4 regions of the Xenorhabdus bharatensis genome follow, and region 1 is predicted to be linked to each of the others. Evidence: predicted binding sites of a transcription regulator. Region 1 holds the regulator's gene; each other region holds the start of a gene.
The links. Region 1 encodes Fur, which represses iron uptake genes when iron is present. Its sites were predicted from a motif close to ATAATAATGAGAACNACTATCAA; they were not measured.
Positions count from the first base shown of each region.

Region 1 (8,402 bases):
GCGGGTTACTCAGCTCAACTTTACTCAGTTTACTGTTTGTGCCCGTTATTTATAGCTATATGGATGATTTTAAAAATTATATCATTCCACGTCTCAGGAAATTGTCATCGGTAACAAAAGACGATCTTAATTATCACTGATATGAATCGTTCTGATTCTGTACCCAGCCTTTGGAGGAATATAAGGTGAAAAAACAGACCGAAAAACAGCGGGAAAAACGTAAGCATATTATTGATGCAGCTATCTCCTGTTTTATCGAAAAAGGATTTCATGCAACATCAACAGCAGAAATTTGCAAAGCGGCTGGCATGAGTCCCGGAAACCTGTTTCATTATTACCCGACCAAAAATGCCATTATTGAGGCTATTGCAGAAGAAGATAGCCATGACTACGATGAAATTCTGGCTGCCTGTTATGATGAAAATTCAGTGATCGTGACTATCGAAAAGTTGTTAGCAAAGCTGGTAGAACTCTATAACGAACCCGGTTATGCCCGGCTCAGTATCGAAATTATTGCTGAAGCAAGCCGGAACCCGGCTATTAATAAGATATTTATCGAAAATGAGAAAAAAGTCCGCGAACATTTAACCCAGCTAATCAGCACAGGCATTGAAAATGGGGAAATTGATACGCAGATTAATGCTGAACAGGCCGCTTCCTGGCTGATGATCACTGTTGATGGTTCCATCGGCAGGCAAATCATGGAACCTGATTTTGCATGGCAGCAACGTCTTGATTCTCTTACCTATATGATAAGAAAGGTTTTTATGCGATAACGCACGTATCCATGTACTGATTAAGGGAATGACCTTAATCAGTACGAATGGTTCCTTTTCCACATTATCTGTTTCACGATACTTTATTAACCACTATTGTTATACCCAATCCTGATAATCTCTCCTATCAACCAGTAGCGACACGCGCCCAGCTAAGGTATCATTGCCGGCTATATTATTGGTACACGCCCTTTATCAATTGAATTTATGGCAAAAGAACAAACTGATCGCACCACACTGGATTTGTTCGCAGATGAACGCAGGCCTGGGCGACCTAAAACAAGTCCGCTGTCCAGAGATGAACAGCTTAGGATCAATAAACGTAATCAGCTACGCCGGGATAAAGTCAAAGGACTTCGCCGGGTGGAGCTAAAACTTAATGAAGATGCTGTCGATGCACTGAATCATCTGGCAAAACAGCGTAATATCAGCCGCAGTGAATTGATTGAACAGATGTTGCTGGCTCAGTTAGCAACAGAAAATAACCTTACCAATTAACGGCTTTAATTCAACAGCGTGATACGGCGCTACCACACAAATCTGACAGACTTGTCATTGATGTTTGGTCAAAATAAAGTTTTTTCGTTTATTAAAACTGATATTTTTCTCCTGCTGATTTCAGCGTGACGTGTATAACTTAACTACACATAAAACAAGAGGTTAATCCACTTTATGGCAATAATAGGTATATTCTTCGGCAGCGACACTGGCAACACAGAGAACATTGCCAAAATGATCCAAGAAAAACTGGGCGGTGCTGATGTTGCGGAAGTCCACGATATTGCCAAAAGCAGCAAAGAAGATCTTGAAGCTTTCGATATCCTGCTGCTAGGCATTCCAACCTGGTATTACGGCGAAACTCAATGTGACTGGGATGACTTTCTCCCGACACTGGAAGAAATCAATTTTGATGGAAAATTAGTTGCCTTGTTCGGCTGCGGTGATCAGGAAGATTATGCAGAGTATTTCTGTGATGCCATGGGCACCATTCGCGATGTCATCGAACCTCGTGGTGCAATTATCGTTGGTCACTGGCCAATCGAAGGGTATCATCATGAAGAATCAAAAGGAATGGCAGACGATAAGCACTTCATTGGTCTCACCATTGATGAAGATCGCCAGCCAGAACTGACTGATGAACGTGTTGAAACTTGGGTAAAACAGATCACGGCTGAAATGAGCCTGTCAGAAATCCTTGGCGCATAAAATTGTTCTGGCGTTTTATAGATACTTTCTGGCGTCTGATAGACACAAGAAACGTCTTTTGCACAGGATAATTCCCGAATAATGTGTCATGATAGCGCGATAGGCATGGTTTTCATTTTCAATATCCATGCCTATAATCTACAACGTGAAACTAAATCATGATTCTCTCACGATACACCCATAACTTATGGATTTTGAGTCGCATCACGATGGCAAGGATACTCATCCTCTGGAACATAGCTCACTATGTGACAGAAATGAAGGGGTATAATAGCCAACAAAAAGGCGATTTGAAAAACGATGGGTATGTATTGTTAAGTTCACTAAACTCAAGCTACAGGACTGAATCCGCATGACCGACAACAATAAAGCATTGAAAAATGCTGGACTTAAAGTAACACTTCCTCGCCTGAAAATTCTGGAAGTGCTACAGGACCCAGAATGCCATCATGTCAGTGCGGAGGATCTCTACAAAAAACTGATTGATATCGGTGAAGAGATTGGCCTCGCCACTGTCTATCGCGTGTTGAACCAGTTCGATGATGCCGGCATTGTTACACGCCACAATTTTGAAGGCGGTAAATCGGTTTTCGAACTTACTCAACAACATCACCATGACCATCTAATTTGTCTCGACTGCGGTAAAGTGATTGAATTCAGCGATGAATCCATTGAAGAACGTCAGAAAGATATCGCAACACGTTATGGAATCAAGCTGTCAAATCATAGTCTATACCTGTATGGTCACTGCACTACAGGCGATTGTCGCAAAGACGGTTCGTTACATGATGTAAAAGCACGATAAGGAGTCAGCATTTACTGCTACTTCTCGTGTCTGACCCTGTCAGAGAAGCTGCTGCCGATTAGCTGACACTAATCGGCAGATTGCTTTTAATGTCCTATTTTAGGATTACTCAGAAGGTACCTCTTCCACCCGACTGAAACGCTTTTCATCAGTACTGACAGAGCGAATTTTTACATGCCCATTAACATGCGGCCGCTGTCTATCATCATAACTTTCCCATGTTTTTCCATCGTCCAATGAATACTGAATGGTCATGCCCGGCAAGGCGATATTCGCTTCTAGTGTTCCGGCTACAATTCTTGCACCGGGTATCGGCAGACGGTACGCAATATGAGCTTCATCCAGTTTAGCCATTTCGCGCTGCCCCATCAGATTGGCAAAATGCAGCCAGTCGTTATTGAGCTTATCGGTATCTACATACCGTGTAATCCCGCCTTTATATTCCCTTCCCTGCTGGTAATTCTGTTCCCACTCAGCCTGATGCCATGCCCGTTCCGCCAACGGTAATAATCGCGGATAAATCATATATTCCATCTGCTCATCAGTACGTACAGTCTCACTCCATGACTGCCCTGACAGCCCATATGCCCCCGGCCAGCGTTTACCGCTGTTTGCATTAAAATAGTCTCCGTTGATATCCACCGAAGTTTCAGCATTTTGGGGCATATTATTGGGTGCAAAACTGAATATTTTCGCTTCATCATTAAAACGGGAAGCCCAATAGTAACCCCGCTCTTTCGGATTAACCTCATAGGGCATATCCAGATAAACATAATCAGGATTGGAAATAATGACCCGATAGCCTTTATTGGCCCAATCATTAACAGAATCTGCACCGCCCCAATAAAGCGTATCCCAGAAATTCACCGCAACATGTCGTGTAGCAAAGTCTTTAGCTGATTTCGCATATTTCAGACCATCCTGCCATGACTGCATCGTATCAATGCCATGCTTATTGACGATTTTGCTGACTTCAACCGCAAAATAACTGGCCAGTTCATCAACATCTTTGATAATCCCCTTTGCAACCATTTTTTGGCAAATCTGAGATTTTGCCCACGGCTTATCTTCAATTTTCTTATTGATGATCCCTTTACCCGGTTCAATCGGGCCATCTTTATCCTGATATCCCGCACCCAGTCGAATATTTTTCGCCTCATCCCCGCCATAGTGCCATGTTGTCAGCGGTGAGCCGGCTTCTTTATGCATGGCGACAATTTCACTGAGCACTTTGTCAATAAAACGTTTGGAAGAGTCCATACATGGATTCAGATAACTATGGCGATCATAAAACTGTACAGATGTTGTATTTGAGGTATCTGTCGGATCGAGCAAACGATACTCATTAGCTGCTTGTTCTTGTCCTTGTGCCATCAGTTTCTTGTAGCGGGCCTCCATTGATACCACCGCTGCACGGGCATGAGCCGGAATATCAATTTCGGGGATCACCTCTATCTGACGGGCTTTGGCATATTCGAGAATATCAATGTAATCCTGACGGCTGAAGTAACCGCTTCCCATATTATTACTGTCCGGCCCTGAGCCTAACTGTGGTAGTAAACATTTTACCTCACTTAAATCATGGCAACGTTTACTGCCGATTTCTGTTAACTCCGGTAAACCGGGAATTTCCAGACGCCAACCTTCATCGTCACTTAAGTGAAAATGGAATTTATTCAGCTTATAAGCAGCCATTTGATCCAACAGGCGCAATACAGCTTCTTTACTATGGAAATTACGCCCAACGTCAAGGAACATGCCTCGATACTCAAATCTGGGCGCATCTTGTGCGGTTAATGTGGCAATTTTCGGCACGCCATTAGCCGGGATCAGGGAAAACAGCGATTGCAGGCCGTAAAATACGCCGGACTGATCAAAAGCAACTATATGTGTTCCTCTGGGGGTGATATCCAGCGAATAAGCACCTTTCACCCGCCAGTCACCCGCAAACTTGTCGGCATTAATTTGCGTTGTAATCAGATAACCGCTATCGGTTAATTTAATCTTGTGGGCAGCAAAACGATCTCTAATCACCTTGATTGATTGACCACTTAACCCTCCCAGCTCCAATTTTACGCCACGGGACAAATTGACATCCTGTGAGTGAATCGTCACCTTTTTAGGTGTCGGAATAATCTTCCCGCGCAATTTATCTTCACTGATTAGCACCATCTGCCGATTTTTCTCAAAACGGTTTTCAGGTGTCATCAGAATATTATGATCCGTTGTGGTTCGTTTCCATTGTTCTCCTTGAAAAGGAGATAAAAATGCACTCAGATCTTCAGTATCCGTATTGGCCAATACCTTAGGAATGGCATCACCGGATGTGGCATACCAGCGCGGCATAAAATCGGTGCTATAAATCTGCCAGTATTCTCCGATAATTGGCAGTATGATTTTTTCATTCGCTCTGATACCCCTGAATTTTTCAGTCGGTTCCAGCCTATGCAAATCCCCTGTGATATGAGTTATTTTATATTGCTCATGATCAATTCTGAGAATTTGGCGAATACTGTGGAAATAGAGAGACCAATCCGCAGAATCAATATTCTGATCACCATTAGTCAATATGATATTAACCTGATTACAAGCTGCCCAGTCTGCACCTAAAATGGCGCAATTCGTCCCATGTGCTCCGGCCTGATTGTCTACGATACTGAAATTCACATTTAATTGACTAAGTGAATCCACTATCTGCTGTGATGTCATTTCCGTACGAATGTTTTCTGCACAAGTACCCGCACTGAACCCTGCCGCCATGAGAAATGCTGCCAAAGTATGTAATTTAATGCTTTTCATTAATAATGACCTCGTCCGAGTTTATTTTTTCGCCCAGAACAGAAGGCTGTTTCTGACATATTAAAATGCGTTTAAACAACATGTTATGAACAACATCATTTAAGCAATACGGCTTCAATAACACGATTTAAATGACATAGCATCAACACAAAATAACCCTACACAACATGTGACTATAAGGCAATTTTTAATCTTGGTAGAAGGGCTTAATTTTCATTACGATTCTTTTTTATATAAAAAAAGTGATAGAAATCATACTCAATACCTCTTTTGAACCGAGACTTTTTAAGATCCATCAGGTATGAAACGTATCGATGCACAAACGTACAAGACAAATATGCTGCCGTTAATTAAATATATTATTCACATAGCAACGCATGGAGAATGATTTAAAATGTTTGATACGAAAATTGCTTTCATAGTGCGGGATGATTTACAGACCTGGCAAAAATTTAATGTGGTTGCATTCCTCGCAACGGGCATTGCCTCATCTGCACCGGAGGTTATAGGTACCCCTTATATCGACTCTTCTGGTCATAAATATGGAAGCATGTGCGGTCAACCTATGCTTATTTTTGGTGCTGATCTTAATGCGCTTCAACGCGTTCATAGGAAAGGCTTGGAGCGGTCTCTTCTTCTAGTTCCTTATGTCTACACAATGTTTTCAACAGGTCACGATGAAGCGAACCGAGAAGTTTTTTTATCTGAAGATGTGGATAATATGAATTTCGTTGGCCTCGCGGTGCATGGTCCAAAAAAATCGGTAGATAAAGCAATAAAAGGACTATATCTCCACAAATGATTATTGTTGTTCTACCGTGCGAGACTCAGTTTAAATAATAGGTTTTTTACTGGTTAAACTGATGACGCTCCTGACTCCAGAAAAAATCTAAATTTGGCTTAATCGCAGTCTATTGCAAAATTATAAGAATTTAAATTTATTTAGAGAGATTTTATGGAAATATTTCTTTATACCTTTGGTGTAATGTATAGCCCCGGCCCTGTTAATTTTATGGGTATGAATGCTGGTTTAACCGGTCAATTTAAAAAAACGATTGGCTTTTTTATTGGTGTAGGCTGTGCAATGCTTACGTTATTTATTTTTTTAGGGTATGCAGGAGAAGCCATTATCACTCATAAATATCTCCCTTATATTTCACTACTTGGATCTTTATATACATTTTATCTCTCATTTAAAATGGCGACATCTAATATACAGTTGAATGAAAAAGAGACAAACATTACCCCTAATAAAAACCTTACATTTTGGAATGGTTTTTTAATTCAAGCATTAAATCCCAAAGGAATACTTGTCGTCTTGCCGGTCACTACAATTATGTATCCTGCAGCTCATATTACAGGACAAATGATATTTTTAGTATCAGTATTGATTTCAATTGGTGGAGCTGGCGCACCAGGGCTTTATTCACTCTTTGGAGAAATTATTGGTAAACAGATAAAAAATGCTTCATGGATTAATCAGCTAAATAAATTCATGGGCGCTATACTGGCTATTGTCGCCATTTTTATGGCCTATGATTTTTTTGTTGGCATTAACTTAATATAAGACGTGATCGTCATTTTCTCCATCTTTAAATAATATGAAAACTGGATTTCACTTTTCGGTGATACAAAAAAATTCGACTTAGAATTGTTTATTTTCTATTTGAAGGTGGAGATGCTTCATAATATTACTTGTATTAACATATAAAGTTTTTATGGTGATTATTTCTGTTTATATTTCGCCAATGTGCCGGTGTTAAACCAAACGTTTTTGTGAAATGTCTTGCCATATGGCTTTGGTCGAAAAAGCCTGCTATCAGCGCAGCATCAGTGATAGACTCTCCAACAATTAAACAGGATTTTACTATATCTAATCTGCGCATTGTCATATAGCGATGAGGGCTTGTCCCGAATAATAACCTGAAATCTCTCGAAAGGCTCCAGCGATCACGATTTACGTTATGTTCAAGCTCGTCTAAGGTTATATTTTTATCTAAATTTGAGTGAATATATTCTCTTGCCCTTTCCGCAGCAAAATAATCAAAATTTCTTTTTTTATTTAAAGCAACTCCACTTGCTTCAACTAATGAAATAGCTAAATCATAAAGAGCATCATCTTCTTCCATAGGATCTATTCTGCAATCCATATTTTGTAACAGTGCATTCGTTGCCCTAAAAATATTGGGATCATTAGTGATACCATTTTTTATAAATGGTAATGGTTTTCCTTTGATTATGTCTTGTATCATTGATGGTTCGATATATATCATTTGATAATGGAAACCAGCACTTGTCCCAGCCTCACCATCATGAACTTCATCAGGGTGTAATACCATCGTATTACCAGGAAGGCTATGTTGCATATTGCCACGATAGTGAAAACTCTGGACGCCAAACAAAGTCTTCCCAATTGCATAGGTATCATGCCTGTGCGGGTCATAACCGTGATTTAAAAAATAAGCCTCTATCCTTTCGACTTTCCTTGTTTCAGGTGCTCTATATACCCAATCTCGCGATGTGGCTAATCCATGCATATTAACTCCATATGATAATGACATTAAGAAATAATTATTATTTCTTAATAGAATCCTATTCTAATTGCAATGTACAAGAGATGCCATTATCCCTTTTGCTAAAGATTGGTGAGAGGCTTCTACCTCTCACCAAAAATCAGCTTTTGACTAGGCAGATTCGTTCCCGACAAATTTGCCATTCACATACCATCTCGATACAACTAGACACCTATTAGGTATGTGTTCTTAGCTGATATTACTCTTTAGAGATTTTCGCCCAGGTATCACGCAGACCTACAG
Region 1 is NZ_JBBMXG010000007.1:110,990-119,391, forward strand. Features, by position in the region: gene AAC855_RS08580 (efflux RND transporter permease subunit) at 1-140, shown strand, start outside; gene AAC855_RS08585 (TetR/AcrR family transcriptional regulator) at 186-776, shown strand; gene ybfE (LexA regulated protein) at 984-1,274, shown strand; gene fldA (flavodoxin FldA) at 1,449-1,982, shown strand; gene fur (ferric iron uptake transcriptional regulator) at 2,335-2,787, shown strand; gene AAC855_RS08605 (beta-N-acetylhexosaminidase) at 2,893-5,586, opposite strand; gene AAC855_RS08610 (DUF2000 family protein) at 5,981-6,388, shown strand; gene AAC855_RS08615 (LysE family translocator) at 6,542-7,153, shown strand; gene AAC855_RS08620 (AraC family transcriptional regulator) at 7,287-8,123, opposite strand; gene glnS (glutamine--tRNA ligase) at 8,359-8,402, opposite strand, start outside.

Region 2 (8,402 bases), on a different contig from region 1:
AATTTACGGGTCATTGACGCTTCTATTATGCCGGAAATCATTACCGGTAATCTGAACGCCACAACGATTATGATGGCAGAGAAAATTGCGGATAACATTCGGGGAAATACGCCTCTGCCCCGCAGTCAGGCAAAATACTATGTCGCTAATGGTGCTCCCGCCCGAAAGTCAGAACTAAGCCGTTCATCGACAAATTAATGCTTATTGAAAGATCGATTATTAATACAGGAAAGTAGTTATTTATTCGCTACTTCCCTGTATTACATATGCTGGTTACAACAAATCTAATTCCATAAAAATATGCTCTGCTCCGTCTTCCATGTAAATTTCACCTTTGGTTTGATAACCAAGGCTTTCATAAAATGGCTGAGCATGACATTGTGAGGATAAACTCATCGTTGCCACCCCATTTTTGCGGGCATAACTCTCAATATATTCCATTACCAGACGGCCAATTCCCTGACCCCGATAGTCTTTCAAAACAGCAACACGCCCCACTTTGAGTATATTGTTGTGCTGTGGAACGGCTCTTAAAACGGCTATAGGATTTTCAGCATCAAATACCACAACATGCAGGGCAACATCATCATATTCATCAATATCAATTTCATCAGCAAACCCTTGCTCATCCGTGAAAACGTACTTGCGGACATTGAAAGCATGCTGAATTAATTCAGGGTCTTGTCTTCCTAAACTGTGTTTTATTTTCATTGTTATATCCTAAAAAATAATGACGAACAGAAGAATGGAATAGTAAAAATAGTGGCGAAAATGTTAAAAAACAAGAGCACTCTTTGCCGGAGTGCCCTTTCTGATCTCAACTAACAAACTATATTCAATGGATTCCAAGAAGCAATCCGAAAGAAGAAAGGCATTAACCTTCTTCTTTCTTACCCTCATCACCCTTAAGTTTATTAATTAAATCATCCGTTTTTTTATCTGTCTCGGACTTTATTTCTTTCGATTTCGATTTTGCATCATCTGTAAGCTGATTAATTTTATCCGTCGCCTGCTGCTGTATTTCCCCTGTTTTATTTTTCAGCTGATCAGCTGCGTCATTAACAGATTTCGTGATGTCATTCTTTAAATCTTCCGTTTTGGATGGCAGTTGACTTATGATTTTCTCAGTCGAACTCCCCGTGCTACTCTGGACGTCCTTCGAATTATCTACCGCTTTCTGGTCTTCATGATTAGCATCGTCTTGCGTTCCCTGTGGCTTTTCCTTTGTATCCAAGTTGTGTTGCTCTGAATCCGTCTTCATTTGTGTTGCACTATCTTCAACCGGTTTAGTTGAATCTTCCGCTTTTTTAGCTGCATCATCACAGCCCGCAATGAATGCCACAATTCCAACCAGAAACAGAGCACTAAGAATCTTTTTCATTGACTAACCCCTTGCACTTACGGAAATAACCTTGCAAATGAGTGTACTGGCTTTCTATGCCATAACATCCATAAGCTCTTTGTCGTAAACCTTGCCGATAAAAATAATTCTCATTTTTATCTGCCCGATTTGCTCTCTTAGGTGACTTATAGCAATGCAATATTTCATACAGACATATTTCGGGAAATTTATGGCAAATAATAGTCAAAATTTAGGAAAACGCCCAATCGCAACTTTTATCCGAAAAATTTTAAACGGAACATTTTCTGGCACTCTGGTGCTGGGAACCGCATTTTCCGGCTCAGTTTCGGCGACTGAAAATCCTTCTGACCAAAAGCCAGAAAAGAAAAATGAGGTGATGCAGTTATCAACACTTTCTGTTGTGGGAAGCACTCGTAACAGTACCAGTGCGGGTAGTTCAGCGCTCAAAAAGGAAGATATTGACCGTACTCAGGCGGATAATATTGCTGAGCTGCTCGGGCAGCTCCCCGGCGTTTCGATGTCCGGTTCAGTACGCCCCGGAGGACAGACATTAAATATCTGGGGAATGGGGGAGCAAGAAGATGTCAAAGTGACACTGGATGATGCCCCAAAAGGATTTGAGAAATATCGTCAGGGATCTATCTTCATTGAGCCGGAGTTAATCAAACGCATTGATGTGGATAAAGGGCCACACAATATATTGAACGGCAATGGTGGATTTGGTGGCTCGATTAAAGTTGTAACCAAAGATGCCAGCGATTTATTGCGCCCTGATGAGGATTGGGGTGGTTTTATTAAGCAAAGCTTCCATACCAATGACAGACAATGGATCAATAGTGCTGCTTTATATGGCAGAGATCCGTATGGCTACGCGGATGGCTTGCTGTATTTCAGTAAACGTGATGGCCATAATATCAAGCGCCCCGATGGGACACGTTTTGAGTTTTCACAAAACAACCAAACTTCCTATTTATTGAAAACCAATTTCTATCCTAATGATTCAAATACTATTAGTTTATCGGCTATGCGTACCGAGTCGGATGGTTGGAAACCATGGGCGGCGAAGCGGGATAAAATGAATGTTCCGTCAGAATGGGAAGTAGAAAAATATGGCTGGGATGGTGCATGGCAAAGAAAACTGGTCTTTCGTGATCAGACAGATCAAAATTATAGCGTCAAATGGAATATTGCACCGGAAGAAAACCTTTGGCTGAATCTGACGCTAACTAACACCTATTCGAAGACTAAACAAAATGATCGCCGTCCGGCAGATGTCTCCGGTAATTATGCCTCTTCTATGGGACAGAAAAGCTGGGTTGATTACACAGATATTCTCTCTGATATCAATAATAAAAGCATATTCTCAACCGGAAATATTGAACATGAGCTAATGATTGGAGCCAAATGGCATAAAAATCAACGCAACGTGTTAATGTTCAATAAAAGCAAAAGTAAAAATATACAAGAAAATGCTGAATATAATTACGGCTATTATCAGCCGTACTATATGCCAGCAGGTACTCAGCATACCTACAGCCTGTATATGCAAGACTCTCTGAAACTGGGGGACATCACAGTGACACCGGGGGTGCGCTACGATCATGTGAAAAATACAGGCGAAGAGAATAAGGCTCCACGTTTTAACAATAAATCCCCTGAAGCCAACCATGACTACAGCAGTGTCACTTATGCTGGCTGGACACCTCATCTGGGCTTAATGTGGAAAACCAATCAGAATCTCTCACTGTTTGCAGATATCAGCCACACATGGAGAGCACCACTAGTAGATGAGCAGTATGAAGTTCAATCAAATGACTCCAGCGTCCCTGGTTCCAGCCGCAACCTAGATACTGAAAAAATGACCGGGATACGACTTGGGGCCATACTTGATTACGATAATCTGATGCTTGAGAATGACAGCTTACAAATCCGTACTACGCTATTCCGTAATCGGGGAAAAGATGAAATTTTCAAAAGACGTGGAATTTATTGTGAAGAACACGGCAAAAATGGTTTACGTGATACATGTGGAAAGCCATTAGCGAATCATCGCAATCTACCCGGCTATACCATAGAAGGACTAGAAATAGAAACTTTCTACGATAGCCAGACCCTGTTTGGTAAATTATCTTACTCCACTATGCGTGGACAGCGCGATACTTCACCGCGCGACCCATGGATAGGACATAAAACATGGTGGGATCAAATACCTCCAACTTCATTGCGCTCTACGCTCGGGTTTAAAATACCACTCTTACAAATGAAGATGGGCTGGAAAGGCGACTTCATCCGCAAACAAGACCGTTCACCTGCAGATGGCGATCCAAAAGCGAAAGAGTGGTCACTGGCAAAAACCGCAGGTTATGCCCTACACGGCTTGTTTGCCAGCTGGCAGCCACATTTCATACAAGGTTTTGAAGCGCGCATTACTGTCGATAATCTGTTCAACCGTGATTACCGCTCGTACTTAGGAGAAGCTGGTGCAGGTATTGGCCGCAACTATAAACTCAGTATTTCACAGCAGTTCTGACTAGTATTAAACCCTCATGCAATATACCCTCTTAATTTTTAAGAGGGTTATTAATACAATCTGCTATTGACTTCCATCAATAAATAAAAATAATAATCATTATCAAATTTATTCATTCAGGCAATATCACATGGCTGTGCAAAAAAGCACATTCGGACACAATGAACTAGCCCGTCAGCTTTATAACGAATATCACGAATGGCTGTTGAGCTGGATCAAACAGAACTGTGCCAGTCTCAACCATGCAGAAGATCTCACCCATGATGTTTTTATCAAATTGATGCAATATCCGGATATGGCTGAGATCCGTTATCCCAAAGCGTTTTTAATTACCATCGCCCGCAGAACTATCGCTAATTATTACCGCCGGAAAAAGCTCGAAGAGAATTATTTGGACTATATCAGTACCGTGCCGAAAAACACCTCCTATCCAACAGAACACCAGCTTGTACTGCTGGAGCAATTAGAAAGGATAGACAGCACGCTTGATAAGCTACCAATAAAAGTCAGGCAGGCATTTCTGCTGACTCAGTTGCAAGGGATGCACTATAAAGAAGTAGCAAAAGATCTTGGGATCTCCATGAGTTCGGTAAAAAGTTACTTACAGCAGGCTCATAAACGGTGTCACCCTCTTAATACACTATAAAAAAATAAAACCCGCTGCTTTTTCTGGCAGCGGGCTATTTCAAATTACTTCAAATTCCATTTCTCAATTAATTTGAAAAACGAAAGTACATCAAAGAATGCGGTTTTTCTCTAACTGAGCAAGGCGAGCAGCTTCTCTTGCTTCGCGCTTTTTACGGGCATCACAGGGTTCAGGGCAATCACAAACTTTCTCAACACCAATGCTTCCCAAACCGCCGCAACTCCCCTGAATGCTTTTGCGTTTAAAAATATAACCTAACGCCATTCCCGCAAAGGCCAGCAGGAAAAAGATAAAGGCTGCGATAAAGACTTCCATAACCTTCCCTCTTATTTCTTCTGTTGTAAATCGTCTTTCTGTTGTAAATAGCGCTTAAAAGCCGGGCTATAACGCTCTTCAAAACCATCTTTAGTTTTGACAATCATAAAGACCGGAATGTTCAGCTTCTCAGCCATTTCCATTCCCTTTTCCGGTCCCAGTACATCTATTCCGGTAGAAAAACCATCGGCACTCATACAGCTCGGAGCAATAACCGTGATTGAAACCAGATTGTGTGCAATAGGTCGGCCTGTTTTAGGGTTAATCGTGTGAGAATAACGTACGCCATTCTGTTCAAAATAGTTACGATAATCACCTGATGTTGCTACAGCCATATTCCCCGGCGCAATAATTTCCTGAGCACTTTGCGTCATGCCGCTATCGGAGGGTTTTTCAATTGCAATCCGCCAAGGTGTCCCTTTTCCATTATTACCGGATGTGCGGACTTCACCACCAATATCAACCATGTAATTACCGATATTCTGAGAAGCCAGATATTCTGCCACGACATCAACGCCATAGCCTTTGGCAATGGAAGAAAGATCAACATACAACTCAGGAATGGATTTAATCAGATTATTACCTTCAACAGATAGCTTATCGATACCTATCCATGCACGACGTGTTGCCAGCTCATCCTCTGTTGGTGCCTTCGTTACGCGCCCTTCCGGCCCGAAACCCCACAGATTCACTAATGGCCCGACAGTGACATCCAGCGCACCATCCGTCAGCTTATTAATGCGGATAGCTTCTTTAACAACCTTGGCAGTGGCTGCCGATACCGGAAAAGGCGTATTTACCTCACGGCTTTGATTAAAACGACTCAATTCAGAATTTGGCCGGTAAGTGGACATCTGGTCGTTTACTTCTTCCAGTAAACGATCAATCTCTTTTTGCATGTTTTCCGGAGAGGGAACTGATGAATCAGCAACATATTTGACGGAGTAATAAGTCCCCATCGTTTGCCCACTCAGATTCTGCTGTTCAGGGCCACCACATGCTGACAACAACACAGCCATCAGCAGCATTACACCCCAGTTGATAATTTTTTTATTCAACATAACTTACTCTTTCTGAATCGTCAGCGCCCACAAAATGTGGGCGCTTATCGTTAAATCAAAGTGTTATATACCCGCACAATTTACTGCCATTGTGGGGATATATATCATGGCCTGATTCAAATCATCAGCCACCGAAATCATCCAGCAGGATGTTTTCATCTTCTACACCAAGATCTTTCAGCATCTTAATGACTGCTGCGTTCATCACCGGAGGCCCACACATATAGAATTCACAATCTTCCGGTGCTGGATGGTCTTTCAGATAGTTTTCATACAGGACATTGTGGATAAAGCCTGTGTAACCATCCCAGTTATCTTCCGGCAGCGCATCAGACAATGCCACGTGCCATGTGAAGTTCTCATTCTCTGCCGCTAACTGGTCAAAATCTTCGGTATAGAACATTTCGCGCTTAGAACGAGCACCATACCAGAAAGTGATCTTACGCTTGGAGCTCAGTCTTCTCAGCTGATCAAAGATATGCGAACGCATAGGTGCCATACCTGCACCACCACCGATAAAGACCATCTCTGCATCAGTATCTTTCGCGAAGAATTCACCGAATGGGCCGGAAATCGTGACTTTATCACCCGCTTTCAGTGACCAGATATAGGAAGACATGATACCCGGTACTACATCAGGGTTTCTTGGTGGTGGCGTTGCGATACGCACGTTCAGCATAATGACGCCGTGTTCTTCCGGATAGTTCGCCATAGAATAGGCACGAACAGTTGGTTCAGTCACTTCAGAAACATAGCGGAACAGGTTAAATTTATCCCAGTCTTCGCGGTACTCATCCGGTACATCAAAATCAGAATAGCGGGCAACATGTGGAGGACATTCTATCTGAATGTAACCACCCGCACGGAATGGTACAACTTCCCCATCAGGAATTTTCAGTTTCAATTCCTTAATGAAAGTCGCTTTATTATCGTTAGAGATAACTTCACATTCCCATTTTTTAACGCCGAATATTTCTTCCGGCAATTCAATTTTCAGGTCTTGCTTAACATTAACCTGACATGCCAGACGGCAGCCTTCTTTCGCTTCGCGCTTGTTAATGTGAGACAGTTCGGTAGGCAGGATGTCACCGCCACCGTCCTTGATTTTTACACGGCACTGACCACAAGAGCCGCCGCCACCACAAGCGGAGGAAACGAAAATCCCCTGATTAGCCAGCATACCCAATAACTTGTCACCGGCAGGAGCAGTAAAGCTTTTATCCTCATCGCCGTTGACTTCAACTTTAATATCCCCGGTGTTCACCAGCTTCGATTTTGCAAACAAAATCATTGCTGTCAGTGCCAACACAATCAGGGTAAACATTACTACGCCTAGAATGATTATATCCATGAATTCTTCCCGCCTTTAGAGCTGCACGCCGGAGAAGGACATAAAGCCCAATGCCATCAGCCCGGTGGTAATAAAGGTGATCCCCAGTCCTTTCAAACCTGCCGGAACATCCGCATATTTCATTTTTTCACGGATTGCGGCCATCAGGACAATCGCCAGCATCCAGCCCATACCTGAACCGAAACCATATACGATGGATTCGCTGAAGTTATAGTCGCGCTGGGCCATGAAAGAAACACCACCAAAAATCGCACAGTTTACCGTAATCAACGGCAGGAAAATCCCTAATGCGTTGTAAAGGGCAGGAACGTAGCGGTCGAGGATCATTTCCAGTATCTGTACCAGTGCGGCAATCACACCGATAAAGGTAATGAAATTCAGGAAACTCAGGTCAACGCCATCAATCAGCGCACCATCACGAAGTACCAGATTGTAAACAAGGTTGTTGGCAGGAACCGAAATCCCCAGAACAACCGTGACGGCAACGCCCAAACCAAACGCGGTTTTTACGTTTTTGGATACCGCCAGAAAAGTACACATACCGAGAAAGAAGGATAACGCCATATTCTCGATAAAGACGGCACGGACAAACAAACTAATATAATGTTCCATGTTGCCTGTTACTCCTTATCAACCTGCTCAGGCTTCAGAGTCCGCAGACCCCAAATCAGCATACCAATGATGAAGAATGCACTTGGTGCCAGCAGGAACAAGCCATTAGGCTGATACCAACCGCCATTCTTGATGGATTCCATCACTGTAATGCCCAACAGCTTTCCTGAGCCAAACAGCTCGCGCAAAAAACCCACCAGCAACAGAATGACACCGTAGCCCAAACCGTTACCGATACCATCCATAAAACTTTCCACCGGTGGTGCTTTCATGGCATAGGCTTCTGCGCGGCCCATTACGATACAGTTAGTGATGATAAGGCCAACAAACACAGATAACTGTTTTGAGATTTCATAGGCATACGCCTGTAAAATCTGGTCTACCACAATAACCAGCGAGGCGATGATCGCCATCTGTACGATGATTCGCACACTGCCCGGAATGTAGTTACGAATCAATGAAATAAAGAAGTTAGAGAATGCTGTTACCAGTGTTACAGCAATCGTCATTACCAGCGCAGTTTC
Region 2 is NZ_JBBMXG010000020.1:43,454-51,855, reverse strand. Features, by position in the region: gene betA (choline dehydrogenase) at 1-198, shown strand, start outside; gene AAC855_RS17110 (GNAT family N-acetyltransferase) at 274-711, opposite strand; gene AAC855_RS17105 (YtxH domain-containing protein) at 875-1,381, opposite strand; gene AAC855_RS17100 (TonB-dependent hemoglobin/transferrin/lactoferrin family receptor) at 1,572-3,893, shown strand; gene AAC855_RS17095 (sigma-70 family RNA polymerase sigma factor) at 4,024-4,539, shown strand; gene nqrM ((Na+)-NQR maturation NqrM) at 4,630-4,854, opposite strand; gene AAC855_RS17085 (FAD:protein FMN transferase) at 4,866-5,915, opposite strand; gene nqrF (NADH:ubiquinone reductase (Na(+)-transporting) subunit F) at 6,040-7,266, opposite strand; gene nqrE (NADH:ubiquinone reductase (Na(+)-transporting) subunit E) at 7,282-7,878, opposite strand; gene AAC855_RS17070 (NADH:ubiquinone reductase (Na(+)-transporting) subunit D) at 7,887-8,402, opposite strand, start outside.
Region 2: AAC855_RS17100 (TonB-dependent hemoglobin/transferrin/lactoferrin family receptor) is a predicted target of Fur. The motif match lies at 1,479-1,501, and genes of this name have one in related genera.

Region 3 (8,402 bases), on a different contig from region 1:
ATGTCTGGATTAATAGCGTTTTGGCATGAGGAACATGATAGACCGGCAGCTCCATGACAAAGGGGGATGCCTCACCACGCATAATGGTGTATTTGAGTAGCAGGCCGGTCAGGATGGCAACGACAATACCGAGGATATACAGAGAAAAGACAATACTGGCACCCTGTTTATTAAAGAATGCGGCAGCAAAAACGGCAAAAATAGCCAGACGTGCGCCACAGGACATAAACGGTGCCATCATGATGGTAATCAGCCTTTCACGCGGCGCATCCAGTGTTCTGGAACCCATCACAGAAGGTACATTACAGCCGAAGCCGACAATCAGTGGCACGAAGGATTTACCCGGTAATCCCAGAGATTGCATCAGCCTGTCCATCACAAATGCCGCTCTGGCCATATAGCCGGAGTCTTCAAGAAAAGAGAGAAACAGGTACATCATGCCGATCTGCGGAACCAATGGCAGCATGGTATTGATACCGCCCCCGATCCCTTGTGCAAGGAAAATGGTCAGCCAGCCGGGAAAGTGGAGGGTATAGCCGAGCCACTGCATACCATCAATGAAAATGGCAGAGGAAGCACCATCAAAAATGGGTTGTAAAGCCCCGCCGATATTAATCGCCAGTACGAACATGAGATACATGACAAACAGGAAGACAGGCACGCCCAGCCAGCGATTGAGAATAACTTTATCTATTGCCTGAGTCAGTTTATTGGGTATTGCTGAGTCAACATCCGTGACTGCCAGACACAATTTATTGATTGCCTGATAGCGGGCATCTGCAATGATAAGCTCAGGTTCTTCAATCTGTTTCTGTTGCAGGCGAAGTTGACTTTCGTCTAATTGTGCCTGCGTCAGTTCTGAACGCTCAAAGCTGTATATATCCCCTTCCAGTATTTGTAAGCTGAGCCAGCGGCGCTGTTGCAGATTAAAGTTTTTGTTGATCAGGTCGGCGAGGTTGTTGGCTTCCTGCAATAAAGTATCAGGGTATTGAACTAATACAGGGCGTACAGGCTGGTGGTAGTGGTCAATGGCCTTTTTAAGCGTATCTATCCCTGTCGAGCGGGTAGAGACGAGCGGAATGACCGGGCAACCAAGATGCTGCTCCAGCGCTGCAATATCTATGCTGATATGCTGGCTTTTGGCGATATCCAGCATATTCAGGGCAACAATGCAGGGAATCCCAAGCTCAATGAGCTGTAGTGAAAGGTAGAGATTACGTTCCAGATTCGAAGCGTCAACGACATTGATGAACATATCGGCTTCGCTGCTCAGTATATAGTGACAGGCAATCTGCTCGTCAATTGAGGTTTGTTCGGAAATGGTTGTGAGAGAATAGGTGCCGGGAAGATCCACAAGGTCTATTTGATGGTTTGGAGTGGAAAAATGCCCGGTTTTGCGTTCAACCGTGACGCCAGACCAATTACCGACCCGTTGTCGGGAGCCTGTAAGTTGGTTGAATAAAGTGGTTTTCCCAGAATTAGGGTTACCGATTAAACCTATAGTTAATTGTTTCATCATACTTTTTACTGATCAGGAATAGGGGGCATCATTGCATTCAGTTTCTGGACTGTACGGCATCTGAACTTCATTCCGTTGGATGTACTGCTAATGTGAGGAGTGCTAAGTCTTTTTTACGGAGAATAAGGTTGACTCTGCGTGCTTCTATTTGAATGGGGTCTCCCAGAGGTGCAACCCGGATAACCTGAAAAGTAGAACCGGGTAACATCCCCAGAGACAATAATTTTTGTCTGTATGCGCGATTTATCTGTGGCAAAAACCCCAGAATTTTATAGCTTTGATTTGGAGTCAGTGACATATAACACTCCGTGAAAACTTAAAAGACAGTGATTATGAGAATGATTATCCTCAATAAAGCGAAATTCACAAGGAAAAAGTATATTAGTTATTTTGGATTAAAGCGCTAATGATAATAATATGCAATACCAATATCATCTATTTATCACTGAATAAGGACGGAATAAATTGATATTAATCAATTTAATGGTGATTTAATTAAAAATTAAAGTTATGTAAAGAATATCTGAGGGAAATGAACAACAAGCTCCAATAAGAAATGGAACTTGTTGTTATATATTTTTCTATTAATTTTTCGGTGGATAAAGTAGATCATTTAATGATATTGAGATTCGGGCATCATCCTGATGTTCACTCCAGAGTGTTAAGTCATACACCCACCATGCTTCAACGTTGAATTCATAGAAACGGCGTATTGCATCGCCATGAAAATCAGAAATCGGGGGCGATTTTTGCTTTCTGATATCTTCATCCGGATGAGTTTGCAGGAAAAAGTAATCGTATGTTTCCTGTAGTTTACTGTCGGGAACCTGATGGGCATGGCCGGTAAACTGAGAGCCAGCAAGTACCAGTGAGGAATCAGGCATGGTGATGCTGCTGTATATCGTACCGCTGACCTGAGGGTTGATACTGACTCCTTGAGAATGTCGGGTATCCTGTTTTGAATACCAGATTAAACTTAATGGATTATATTTAGGAATATAAAAGAGTGTGGATGACCAGGTTGATTTTGTGTCCGGGTCATAAGTAGAAAGACCGAAGAATCTTATATTGCTGAGTAAGTCAAAACTGCTTTGGATATATTTATTCATAAATTATTCCTTAACAATTTGAGTTTATTATTTGTATTTATAATTATTTAAACAATTTATCGTAATCATTAATAATGGTTATTGAATTGTTTGGTAGGTTATATGAAGTCTTAATGAAGACAGGCTGGTATTTCTCGTGTTCAGATTCTTTAGACTGGCAATAAATTGCCGTGTGATGATAGAAAATAGTATTAATTTATTAAGGTATTTTATGCCTGACAGAACTGGCTTAATTAAGCCAGTTCTGAAAGTGAACTACCGCAGAATATTAACGTTTTTTACCAAAAGCGGCTGCCAGAGCATCACTCATGGCACTGTTAGTTAATTGTGCGGAACCGGATGAACGGAAATTCTGGCGGCCTTTGCCATTTCGGTTACGTTCATTGCCATTACGTTCCTGACGGTTATTTCCCTGAACGTTATTACGGCGTGCTGGAGCTTCTCCCGGTTGCTCATCAAGGCGCATTGTCAGAGCAATACGTTTGCGGTTCAGGTCAACATCCATTACCTTCACTTTCACGATATCGCCCGCTTTCACTACCGTGTGTGGATCTTCCACGAACCGGTCGGAAAGGGAGGAAATATGTACCAGCCCATCCTGATGGACGCCGATATCAACAAATGCACCGAAGTTGGTGACATTGGTGACAGTGCCTTCCAGAATCATACCTGCACGCAGGTCATTCATTGTCTCCACACCGTCGGCAAACGTGGCGGTCTTGAATTCAGGGCGAGGGTCGCGACCCGGTTTTTCCAGTTCTTTCAGAATGTCGGTAATCGTCGGGATACCGAATTTTTCCGTGGTAAAATCCTGAGCCTTCAAATCACGTAAAGCCGCTGGGTTACCCATCAATTCCGGTAAAGTCTGTTCTGTTGTAGACAGAATTTTTTCAACTATCGGGTAGGATTCAGGGTGGACGGTAGAAGCATCCAGCGGGTTATCACCCTGATTAATGCGCAAGAAGCCCGCACATTGCAGGAACGCTTTCGGCCCGAGGCGGCGAACTTTCAGCAGTTCTTCACGGTTGTTGAAACGACCGTTTTCATCCCGCCAAGTGACGATATTCTGGGCGACAGAGCGGGTCAGGCCTGCAACACGGGTCAGCAGAGAAACAGAGGCAGTATTCAGATCAACACCGACGCTGTTTACACAGTCCTCAACCACCGTATCCAGTTTTTTGGCAAGCTGAGTCTGGCTGACATCATGCTGATACTGACCAACACCAATGGATTTTGGCTCGATTTTCACCAATTCCGCCAGTGGGTCCTGAAGACGACGGGCAATGGAAACCGCGCCACGCAGTGAAACGTCCAGATCAGGGAATTCCTGAGCAGCCAGTTCTGAGGCTGAGTAAACAGATGCACCTGCTTCACTGACAATCACTTTCTGTGCGGTCACAGCAGGATACTGTTTCTGAACATTGGCAAAGAAGCGTTCTGTTTCACGGGATGCCGTGCCATTCCCAATAGCGACCAGCTCAACATTATGTCTGGTGCACAGCGCTGCAACCGCGGCGGCTGCTTTATTTTCCTGGCCTGTGTGTGGGTAGATGGTATCTGTCGCCAGTAATTTACCGGTTGAGTCCACGACAGCAACTTTTACACCTGTTCTCAGACCCGGGTCCAGACCCATTGTGGAACGCATACCCGCAGGCGCTGCCATCATCAGATCATTCAGGTTACGGGCGAAGACGTTGATCGCTTCGTTCTCTGCTTTTTCGCGCAGCGTCCCCATTAACTCTGTTTCCATATGCAGCAGCACTTTGATCCGCCATGTCCAGCTCACGACAGCCTTGCGCCAGCTATCAGCCGGTGCGCTGTTCAGACGCAGGTTCAGGTGGTCAGTGATAATCTGCTCGCAGTAGCTCTCTTTAGGGGCTTCTTCAAACTGGGGATCGGCATTCAGGGACAGTTGCAGGATGCCTTCATTGCGTCCGCGGAACATCGCAAGAGCGCGGTGCGAGGGGACAGAAGAGATAGCTTCATGATGATCGAAGTAATCGCTGAATTTAGCGCCTTCTTCCTCTTTACCTTCAACGACTTTGGCAGTCAGGTGGGCATTTTTCCACAGGTACTCACGAACTTTCACCAACAGAGACGCATCTTCAGAAAAACGCTCCATCAATATATAGCGAGCGCCATCCAAGGCAGCCTTGGTATCCGCAACACCGTTGTCAGCATTAACATAAGCCGCAGCGGCGGATTCCGGCTCCTGCTGCGGGTCTTGCCACAACAGATCTGCCAGTGGCTCCAGCCCGGCTTCAATCGCAATTTGCCCACGGGTACGGCGTTTAGGTTTATAAGGAAGGTAGAGGTCTTCCAGTTCGGTTTTGCTGAGCGTGGTATTAATGGCTTCAGCCAGTTCATTCGTCAGTTTACCCTGTTCTTCAATAGATTTCAGGATAGTCTGGCGGCGGTCTGACAGTTCGCGCAGATAACCAAGACGGCTTTCAAGCTGGCGAAGCTGGGTGTCATCAAGACCTCCGGTTGCTTCTTTACGGTAACGGGCAACAAAGGGAACGGTGTTTCCTTCATCAAGTAAAGTCATAGCAGCCAGAACTTGTTGGGGTTGAGCCTGTAGCTCACCGGCAATAATTCGACTTAAAGATTCATTCATAGTCTATTTTCTTCAACTTTCTCTGTGCCTGCGGATATCAGCAGGCAGTGCCAGATTCATCCTTAACGGGATGCTGGCAGGGTTCAAACTTGACTCCATTATATACGTACAGAGCGCAATAATTTCCAGTATATGCCTTTTATCTTTCGGTTGTCTGTTTTGTTGCGAGCACTGAACCACCGTAGTGATTGATTATTTCCTGCTGTGATACAACTCGTAATCTGGCAGGTATAGCATAATATTTCTGTCATGTTGCGATGGAACTCATCGAATATCTGCCCGGTTAAGATATAGTACTGCGCCATTAATCATATTTTCTCAAGTGAGTTTTTCATGGGCAAAAGTAACTATATTACCCGAGAAGGCTGGCAGGCGCTTGATCAGGAACTGAAGTACCTCTGGAAAACTGAGCGCCCACAAGTGACTCAGGCTGTCTCTGATGCGGCTGCATTAGGGGATCGTTCAGAAAACGCAGAATATATTTATGGTAAAAAAAGGTTAAGGGAAATTGACCGCCGCGTACGTTTTTTATCTAAGAGACTGGATGTCTTGCAAATTGTAGACCCTGACCCGCGACAGGAAGGAAAAGTTTTTTTTGGGGCATGGGTTAAAGTCGAAAACGAAAAAGCCGAAGAATATATTTTCCGCCTCGTGGGGCCGGATGAGTTTGATCCGGCCAAAAAATGGATTTCCATTGATTCGCCGGTGGCAAGAGCACTGCTTGGTAAGCGGGTTGATGATGAAGTCACGGTAATGACGCCGAATGGTCTGGCGGTTTACTGGGTGTTGGCAATCAGTTATCAGCCACCGGAAATATAAAAGCCGTAGGTGTAAATCAGGGATTCAGGAAAACAGGGATGAAAAACAGAAACATAAGCAATTATTGCCAATAATGTGAATATTCTTAAAATACATGGCGTTAGTGTTGTTTTAAAGCATGGATTTTCTGTAAGAATAATGGATATTGCGGGCATGGAGCATCTTGGGAGCTGAAACATGCAAGAGAGTTATAAAATCCTTGTTGTTGATGATGATATGCGTTTGCGCGTATTGCTGGAACGCTACTTATCGGAGCAGGGTTTTCAAGTTCGTTGTGTTGCAAATGCAGAGCAGATGGACCGCTTATTGACCAGAGAATCTATTCAATTGATTGTACTGGATTTAATGTTGCCGGGAGAAGATGGGCTTTCTATCTGCCGCAGATTAAGGAGTCAGAGTAACCCGATTCCTGTCATCATGATATCTGCGAAAGGAGAAGAAGTTGACCGGATTGTCGGTCTGGAAATCGGAGCAGATGATTATCTGGCAAAGCCCTTTAATCCACGGGAATTATTGGCACGCATCCGCGCAGTGTTGCGCAGGCACTCTAATGAATTAGCCGGCGCATTGACACCGGATAACGCAGTCGTGACGTTTGGTAAATTTAAACTGGATCTCGGGACGCGAGAAATGTTCCATAAAGATGAACAATTGCCTCTGACCAGTGGTGAATTCTCTGTACTGAAAGCATTGGTGTCTCATCCCCGTGAACCGTTATCGCGGGATAAGCTGATGAGTCTGGCCCGGGGCAGGGAATACGGTGCAACGGAACGCTCTATTGATGTGCAGGTTTCCCGTCTGCGCCGTTTGCTTGAAGAAGATCCGGCACATCCCCGCTATATCCAGACCGTTTGGGGGTTGGGATATGTTTTCGTCCCTGACGGTAATAAAGCATAAATCGTAATAAGGGATAAGTGGAAGTACGTTATGAAAAAGTTCAGGCTCTCACTGCATAATAGATTTTCCCGTGCTCTGGTCTGGGCACTGGCGATGCCGTTGAGCAGCCTGATGATCAGTTATCTGCCTGCCACCATGCTGGCAAGGTGGGAAGGCATCTCATTTATCACCGTATTCCCGTATATCCTGTTCAGCACACTATTGTCAGTATTATTTGTTGCCGCAATGTGCTGGCTTTACTTTCGGGCACAAAGGCGCCCTTTGGCAGCCATACAACAGGCAATCATCAGGATCGGAAAAGGAAAAATCATCGCACCATTACCTGAATCGGGAACATCTGGCACCCGGTCAGTTATCCGTGCCTTTAACCAAATGTTGGTGGCGCTTAAATCGCTGGAGGATGATCGGGCTATTTTTATCGCAGGTCTCAGCCATGATTTACGTACACCGCTGACACGGATACGGTTAGCGATAGAACTGATTGACGGTAAAAATGATTTCCTTTGCGAGTCGGTGAATCATGATATTGAAGAGTGTAATGCAATTATTAGCCAGTTCATTGATTATCAGCGGGCAGGGCAGGATACGGCAAAAACTCGTTGTGAATTGAATCTGCTCATTGAGGAAGTGGTAAAGGCAGAAAAAGTGGCGATTGCAGCTAACCTGTCGACTCTTCCGGTTCTCATTATGGCTGACTCTCTGTCAGTGAAGCGCGTACTGGCGAATATGCTCACTAATGCCCAGCGTTATGGCAATGGATGGATCGGCATCAGCAGTGGAAAAACTGAAAAATTCGGCTGGTTTCAGGTGGAAGATAATGGCGCTGGTATCACAAAGGAAGACATTGATATTTTGTTCCAGCCTTTCAGACAGGGAAAAGCGCATAACATGAATAACCGCCATGATCACAATGGCGTCGGGTTGGGACTGGCTATTATCCGCCGTATCATCGACATGCATGATGGATATCTTGATGTGGGCAGAAGCGAAAGGGGCGGCTTATCCATTCGCGCTTATATTCCATTGGCTGTTGATTCCTGAGTTCCTCATTCTGAACTGCTGTCATAAAAATGTCATAATTCGTACATTTTGCTGTCATCAAAGTGACTTATTTTTCCCTCCAGAATCATCTTTTTTAAAACCAAACGATTATCAGTTGTTTTTAATGAATGATGTGTCTCTTAGCGGAGGGTGTATGAAACCAATGCGTCTCACTGTAGTAGGTATGATGGCAGCAGCATCAGCTATGGTATCTGTCTCTTCATTTTCAGCGGCCAGCCTGACAGGAGCCGGAGCAACCTTCCCGGCACCGATATATACCAAATGGGCTGATTCCTATCAAAAAGAAACAGGCAATAAAATCAATTATCAGGGAATTGGTTCTTCGGGTGGCGTAAAACAGATCATCGCTGGCACGGTTGATTTTGGTGCTTCCGATGCA
Region 3 is NZ_JBBMXG010000012.1:100,379-108,780, reverse strand. Features, by position in the region: gene feoB (Fe(2+) transporter permease subunit FeoB) at 1-1,516, opposite strand, end outside; gene feoA (ferrous iron transporter A) at 1,587-1,817, opposite strand; gene AAC855_RS13005 (pyridoxamine 5'-phosphate oxidase family protein) at 2,104-2,628, opposite strand; gene AAC855_RS13000 (Tex family protein) at 2,897-5,245, opposite strand; gene greB (transcription elongation factor GreB) at 5,579-6,064, shown strand; gene ompR (osmolarity response regulator transcription factor OmpR) at 6,242-6,961, shown strand; gene AAC855_RS12985 (ATP-binding protein) at 6,992-8,002, shown strand; gene pstS (phosphate ABC transporter substrate-binding protein PstS) at 8,157-8,402, shown strand, end outside.
Region 3: feoA (ferrous iron transporter A) is a predicted target of Fur. The motif match lies at 1,846-1,868, and genes of this name have one in related genera.

Region 4 (8,402 bases), on a different contig from region 1:
TATCAGAAATAATAATATGACTAATGCCGTATTTATTAAAACAGACAAAGGGTGTTTTGGTTGGGTTAAAACCGGCTCTTTAACTTCTGTGCTTTTTTCGTCTAATAAATACTGATTATCATAAATACCCGAAAGTATTTCTTCAGCACGTTGATGCTCAGAGGCATGAACCAGTAATTTCACACCACCAAAGGCATAGGAGCACATATAAGTATTCCATACCACTCCCTCATCTATTATTTGGACATAGATGCCTTCTGATAGCATTCTGCCCCGAATAATATGAGCTTCTATCGGCGACATAAACGTTGCCAGATATTGCATAGATCCTCTTTCTGGAGAGATATTCCACATAAGCACTCCTTAATCAAACAGTCAGCCATATTCGTATCTATTAACCAAAGTATAATTTAACATCAGATATGAGCCTATTTAAACAGCCTGAATTCTGTAGAAAACAGAATTCAGGCCTGATTGGAGGAGCGATTTCATCGTTTATTAAGGCGGATCATTCGGTAGTTTTGTATGAGCATCATCCTAAATTGAGAACTGTCAGATTATAAGTATCTGGGTTGGGGCCAAGGCGTTTACCAATATCCAATCCAGCCATGATAGTCAGATCCTCTTTCTCCAGCCTGAAATCAAAAACATCAAAGTTTTCTTTAATGCGAGCAGGTGTTACTGATTTAGGAATAGCAATCATGCCACTGTCGAGGTGCCAGCGGATAACTATCTGAGCAGGCGTTTTATCATATTTAATTGCCAGACTTTCAACTAATGGATGATCAAAAACACCTTTACCGCCCCGAGATAACGGACTCCAGGACTCAGTGATAATCTGGTGCGTGGCATTCCATGAATGCAGTTGCCTCTGTTGCATTAGGGGATGAAGTTCGATTTGATTGATGGCAGGCACAATGCCTGTTTCTGAGAATAGTTTCTGCAAATGTTCAATATGGAAGTTACATACCCCGATACTGCGGGCGAGTCCCGATTCTTTTAACTCAATAAATTGTTTCCATGTTTCAACATACTTATCCTGCTGGGGAACCGGCCAGTGAATTAGAAAGAGATCAATATACTCCAGCTGTAATCTGTCCAGACTCTCTTGCAGGGCGGTTTTTGCATCCTGATGGCGATCATTCCACAGTTTAGTTGTGATAAAAACGTCCTCACGCGGAATACCGCTTTCCCGCAATGCTTTTCCGACGCCTGTTTCATTGTGATAAATCGCTGCTGTATCAATAGAACGATAACCAACACTCAACGCGGTGTGAATAGCTTTAACAACCTGTTCATTACTCGCCTGCCAGACTCCGATACCTAATTGCGGCATGAGATTCCCGTCAACGAGTTTAATAATTGTCTGCTGACCCATTCTTACCTCCTCCAGATTTGGAATATCAGATGGACGCCTCGTAAATCCGCTTGCTAACTTCAAGCGTAATATCCTGGTGTTCACCTAAAGCAACCAAACCCTGCTGTTCTAGTTTTTGGAGCATTCCCGGTATAGTGCTGCCATCAAGCTGATAATCAGAGAAATGGGTTTTCACACCGAGACTTTCAAAAAATTCACGAGTGGCATGGATTGCCTGATCAATGCGCTGTTCTTCCGTTCCTTCCGTGAAATGCCAGATACGCTCAGCATATTGCAAAAGTTTTGCGTGTTTAGTGTCGCGTTTTTCCTGTAGGAGATGCGGCAAAATAATTGCCAGAGTCTGAGCGTGATCTAAATGGTGAAAAGCTGTCAACTGATGTGCCAGCATGTGGGTTGCCCAGTCTTGCGGAACGCCTGCACCTACAAGACCGTTGAGGGCCTGAGTTGCCGTCCACATAATATTGGCCCGTGCATCATAATCTCTGGGATCTTTGAGCACCTTCGGCCCTTCTTCCAGCAATGTGAGAAGTAAACTTTCAGCGTAGCGATCCTGTACCTTTGCATTAACAGGGTAAGTCAGATATTGCTCCAGTGTATGTACAAATGCGTCTACAACACCATTTGCGGTTTGGCGTGGAGGAAGGGAGTAAGTGACCTCAGGATCGAGAATAGCGACTTTGGGATAAATAAAAGGTGATGCAAAATGCTGCTTATCGTGTGTTTTCAGGCGACTGACAACCGAAATATTATTGGTTTCAGAGCCTGTGGCGGGTAGTGTCAGAACGCATGAGAACGGAAGTGCAGAGGTGATATTTGCGCCGCCGGTTGTCAAAATGTCCCATAAATCTTCATGGGGATAATTGACCGCAGCAGCAACGAATTTTGTGCCATCAATGACCGAACCGCCACCCACAGCCAGTAAATAATTGATATCATGATGGCGTATATATTCCACCGCTTTGAGGAGCGTTTCATAGGCTGGGTTTGGCTCAATGCCACCGAATTCTTCAACGGGATAACCTTCCAATGCAGCGTGAACCTGAGCAAGAACGCCATTCTTTTTAATACTGCCACCACCATAAAGTAGCAAGATTCTGGCATCCTGAGGGATTTGATTGCGTAATTCGGATATCTGCCCTTTACCGAAAATGACTTTGGTTGGGATGTATAGTGTGAAGTTCTGCATAATAACAATCCTTACTAACTGAATAACATAAACTTTCCCCAAGTCTTAGCATTCGGTTATTGAGTTATGTTGGTTTATTGCAGTGATAGAGTCCACTCTATGCAGGATCATGTTCTTAATGCCGGATGACTGGCTATTATGATGCTTGTCTGAGTGGACTCGGATTGTTTAATTTTTTTGTTGATAAGCTAATCGCTAGAAAAAAATAGTGTGATTTTGGGAACAGCGGTAAATAACCGATGTGCTCATTGGTTTTTATGTGATGATGCTTTTTTATGACGCCAGTACATCAATAGCGAAGCACCTAGTCCGCTAATTAACAGGATAACAGGTAAGATCATCAAAATATTCATGACCAAATCCTGATGCGCTTTAACAAAGGGTATCTGATTCAGGGCATAGCCAAAACTCACAATTATGATGACCCATAAGAAGCCACTTAACCAATTAAAAAATTGAAAGCGTTTGCTGTTCAGACCGGAAATACCTGCGAAGGTGGGTAGAAGAGTGCGGATAAAAGCGAGGAAACGGCCGATTAGCAATGCCGCTAAGCCGTGTTTGGCAAATAAAACATTTGCCCGCTGGCGCTGCTCTGCCGGAAGGTGTGATAGCCAGTTTTTAATAATCCGGGTGTGTCCCAGCCAGCGCCCCTGTAAATACCCCAGCCAGCACCCGAGGCTGGCAGCGATCGTCAATAATATGACAGTCGGAATAAACCCCATGACACCTTTGGCAATTAAAGCGCCGGTGAGGATCAGAAGGGTGTCACCGGGTAGAAATGCGGCAGGTAATAAACCGTTTTCCAATACCAGTGTGACGAAGATAACACCATAAATAATCCAGATGACATCGGGATTGGCGAGTAGGGTAAAGTCATGCTGCCAAAGCGCTTGCACGATCCCGCTTAACGTTTCCATATTTATCCTGTAATTTCGGTACAATATCTTTATGACAATTTTTGTACAACCAGTGTCATACAATCGAATTAATCATACAAGTCCATGTGTTCCAGTGTACCGCAAAACGACCTCAGGATAGTTGATTTGATTCAGCATATACACATCATGGATTACAAGATGCATTGTGGTGGCGGGGGGAGCGGCCAGCAAAGAGGCACCTGTAAAATGAGGCGTATAAAAATAAATACCGTTAACTCAATGCAATGCGGGAGAAGCCAGCCTCCAGATCAGCGATTAAATCCTGAGGATCTTCCAGCCCGATATGCACACGAATTAACGTTCCCGTTTTTTGGGGGAAATTATAATTACGCAGGATTGCAAGTGACTCAGGGGAAATGCCCAGAATGAGTGATTCAAACCCTCCCCAGGAAAATGCCATTTTAAAATATTGCATATTATCCAGATAGTCAGAAAGCTGCTCAGAAGTCAGGCTGACATTCAGCATAAAAGAAAACAGCCCGCAGGAACCCGTAAAATCGCGTTTGAAATAGTCATGACCGGGGCAGGAAGGCAGAGCTGGATGATAAACCTCAGCGACTTCACTGCGTTGGGCGAGCCACTTAGCAATGATCAGGCTGCTTTCTTCATGCTGCTTTAAGCGGACAGCCAGAGTATGTAACCCACGATTTGCGGAATAAACGGTATCAGGATCAGCAATCTGCCCCATCAGATAAGAGTTTTCCCGTAATTGATCCCAACAGCGTCTATTGGCGACAGCCGTACCAAGCATGCCATCTGAATGGCCGATAATATATTTTGTCGCAGACTGAATAGAAATATCGACACCAAAATCCAGCGCTTTGAAAAGAACACCCGCTGCCCAAGTATTATCGATCATAATAACGATATCGGGATTAACTCGCCGGGCCGCCTGTACAATGGCAGGAATATCCTGAACCTCCATAGTGAGAGAGCCGGGGGATTCAAGAAAGATGACTTTTGTGTTTGGCTGAATGAGTGAGGCAATCTCTTCACCGAGCCGAGGATCAAAATAATCAGTGGAGATATGCATCTTTTTAAGAACGTGGTTGCAAAATTCCTGAGTCGGTTCATAAGCTGTACCGGTTAGCAGAACATGGTCACCTGTTTCTACAAATGCCAGAATACTGTTAGTAATCGCGGCAGTGCCCGAAGGATACAGAGCACAGCCCACACCCCCTTCCAGTTCAGCCATTGCTTCCTGAAAAGCAAAATGCGTCAGCGTGCCACGACGCCCGTAAAACAGCTCACCGTTAGCCCGGTTTTTTATCGCATGCCTCATATCCTCAACCGTCTTGAAAATGACGGATGAAGTACGCTGGATAATAGGATTAACCGCTCCCTGTGTGTACTTACGCTTTCTCCCGACTTCCACCAGTCTGGTTTCCAATTTTTTTTCTGACATATAGCCCTCCCCCTGACTCATCACGATTGCTTAAATAATCATTAGCAAGTTAAAAGAATAGTCCGGTTTTTTACAAAGGGATTCTGACAACTTGACAAAAATTCAAGGTGAGTGAGAACGATAAAAAAGAAAAAACGGCTGGGATAACTCCTTTTTATTACCACTTTTTTTATTAAATAGTAATGATAATTACTATCAAATCGCTCAATGTCTGATATCATTCGGAACGGACTTTTTCCCTTATGTGATGAAAAACGTGAAACCGGGCAAAAAGTAATAAAACATATACCTAATGAATTTCGAGTTTCAGCCCATAAAGAGGCGGCTTGAAAGACGACAGATATATCAGGATTAGCAAGATGAGTAGCGATTCACTGCTAAGTAACAGAATCTATAAAAAAGAGAGTAAGGCTAACTGATGCGTAATTTGACAGCTTCTATTCTATTGGCATTCGGGTTAACAGGTTCAGCATGGGCTGATACTACACCAGCTAATACCGCACCAGCTAATACTGCACCAACTACAGCGGTTACCGCACCAGAAAATCAGGCTGCCACTCAGGTAGCAGCTCCGGCAACACCGGTATCTTCCGTGGCTCCACAGGCAAGTGAAGTGAAAACAGAGACACAGCAAGGTGAAGCGCAGAAAACGGATGAAGCAGCGACGGCAGAACAGCCAACAGTCACTACAGAAGTGACTGAAATAACAGAAGCTGGTGCAGTAGAAACCGCGGTGGCGGCAGAAGCCGAAAACCTATCCAGCGGTTTTGCAACGGATCTTTCCGTTTTTGGTATGTATCAGAATGCTGATGCAGTCGTAAAAAGCGTCATGATTGGTCTGGTGATCGCCTCTATTATTACATGGGCACTCTTTTTCTCTAAAGGATCTGAACTGTTAATAGCGCGTCGCCGCTTACGTAAAGAACAACTGGCTTTAGCTGATGTTGCCAGTCTGGATGAAGCAGTAAAAATTGCCTCGGATTTCGGTAAGAACAGTATTAGCCGTCTGTTACTGAGCGAAGCACAGACTGAGCGCAGCTTATCTGCCGAAAGTACCGATAAAGACGGCACAAAAGAGCGCACTTCATTCCGTATGGAGCGTGCAGTTGCTGCAATCAGCCGTCATATGGGGCGTGGAAACGGTTATCTGGCAACTATCGGTGCAATTTCCCCGTTTGTCGGCCTGTTCGGAACCGTTTGGGGGATCATGAACAGCTTCATTGGTATTGCCCATTCACAAACCACTAACCTTGCCGTTGTTGCACCGGGTATTGCAGAAGCTCTGCTGGCAACCGCACTGGGTCTGGTTGCGGCAATTCCTGCGGTCGTTATCTATAACATTTTTGCCCGTGTTATTTCATCATACCGTGGGCAGGTTGGTGATACTGCGGCACAGGCAATTTTGTTGCTTGGTCGTGATCTTGATTTGGCTGACAGAAAAACGGATAAAGCAGAAGCAAGGTAATTAATTATGGCAATACGTCTTAATGAAGATTTGGACGATAGCGGTGAATTACACGAGATTAACGTCACACCTTTTATTGATGTCATGTTAGTGTTGCTGATCATCTTTATGGTGGCAGCACCACTGGCAACTGTTGATATCAAGGTTGATTTACCGGCATCCACAGCTAAACCACAGCCACGGCCGGAGAAACCGGTCTTTCTGACGGTAAAAGCTGATAGTCAGTTATTTGTCGGTGATCAACAGGTTGACCGTGATTCGCTCTCTTCAGTATTGGATCAAACAACACAGTCCAATAAAGAAACCACGATTTTCTTCCAAGCGGATAAAAGCGTGGATTATGAAACGTTGATGAGCGTCATGGACTCTCTGCGTAAAGCGGGCTACCTCAAAGTGGGGCTGGTCGGAATGGAAGCGGTAGAAGCGAAATAAACGCTACAAAATTAATTTTGTATGAATAATAAACCCTGCCAGAATAATAAATTCTGGCAGGGTTTTTCTATCTGGCATCAATTAAAAATAAAAATGATTACATGTTTTTCCAATCAAACGGTAATAACTCACCTAATGATAAAACCACCTCTTTGTTTACTTTCACTTCGGTATGTATATTCTCCCGATTTATCTGGCTGATAAATTCCCGACAACGACCACAAGGAGAAATAATATCGCCGGATTTATTAACCGCGATAACTTTAATTATCCGATTTTCTCCATGCTTTATCATATCGGCAATGGCACCATGTTCTGCACAAAATCCCATAGAACAGGAAGTGTCAATACTCACTCCGGTATAAATATGGCCGGATTCACACTGAATGGCCGCAGCGACGTGACCATATTTAATATATTTATTTAATTGCGTCGGAGAAATAAGCTGATGTGCAATGTTTTCCATTTCATCAAAAGAGACCATAATTTATTTCCAATAAATAAACAATAAAGTTTACTCTTTAATACTACGAATAAGATCAACAACGGATTTCGCCATTTCCTCTTCGTTTTCTCCTTCTACCCGAACAATAATTTCCATGCCATTTTTAATTCCCATCGACATAATTTTGAACATGCTTTTTAAATTAGCGACTTTATCTCCTCTGATAATTTCTACTGTGCCACTATAAGTCTTAGCTAAATTACAGAGTTGTGCCGAAGGCCGGGTATGTAGCCCCGAAGGGGCTGTGACTATTACGGAATATTCAGTCATTAGGTCACTTATTCCTATTCTATTCGTTTAATGAACCACCACGTGTCTGGATAACATTCTGATACCAGTAAAATGAATCTTTCTTATAACGAGCGAGATCTTTGAGGTCATCATCAGTACGGTTGACGTAAACAAAACCATATCGCTTTTTATAACCATTGCTGGTGGAAAGAAGATCAATAAAACTCCACGGGTTATAGGAAAGCACGACAACGCCGGAATCCATTGCCCGTTTAATCGCCTGTAGGTGCTGCTTTAAATAATCAATGCGATAACTGTCATGAATGGTGCCATCAGATTCCAGAATATCATCAGCGCCAAAACCATTTTCGGTGATCATTAATGGCTTTTGATAACGGGTATATAAATCGCGTAATAGATACTCAAGCCCAAGCGGATCAATAGACCAATCCCAGTCGGTAGTATCAAGCTGTGGGTTTTTGTGGATCTGATAGTAATCAGGCTGGATCTCATAACCGTCCATTTGCCCTTTGATACCTGTCGGATTAAAGCCATCCATGCGCCTCTGAGCACCTGCTGGTGCGGCGGCGGCTGCATGGCTGCAATAGTAATTGAGGGCCAGGAAATCAGAATATCCTTCTTTGATTAACGCCATATCCCCATCTTCGATATTAGGTGCCAGCCCCTGACTTTTCAGGTAGATCAAAGCGGATTGATTATATTCGCCTTTCAAATAAATATCGGTGAAATAGTAATTACGCAGATCATTGGCATTCTGGGCTGCCAGATTATCTTCCGGTTTGCTGGTCAGCGGATAAATAGCCGAATATCCCAGTGCCGCACCAACCTGACCTTTCGGTAC
Region 4 is NZ_JBBMXG010000014.1:7,757-16,158, reverse strand. Features, by position in the region: gene AAC855_RS13880 (putative signal transducing protein) at 1-354, opposite strand, end outside; gene dkgA (2,5-didehydrogluconate reductase DkgA) at 533-1,378, opposite strand; gene yqhD (alcohol dehydrogenase) at 1,404-2,564, opposite strand; gene AAC855_RS13865 (DedA family protein) at 2,810-3,481, opposite strand; gene metC (cystathionine beta-lyase) at 3,714-4,907, opposite strand; gene exbB (tonB-system energizer ExbB) at 5,326-6,372, shown strand; gene exbD (TonB system transport protein ExbD) at 6,379-6,804, shown strand; gene AAC855_RS13845 (cytidine deaminase family protein) at 6,902-7,288, opposite strand; gene AAC855_RS13840 (HPr family phosphocarrier protein) at 7,319-7,579, opposite strand; gene AAC855_RS13835 (glycoside hydrolase family 1 protein) at 7,599-8,402, opposite strand, start outside.
Region 4: exbB (tonB-system energizer ExbB) is a predicted target of Fur. The motif match lies at 5,084-5,106, and genes of this name have one in related genera.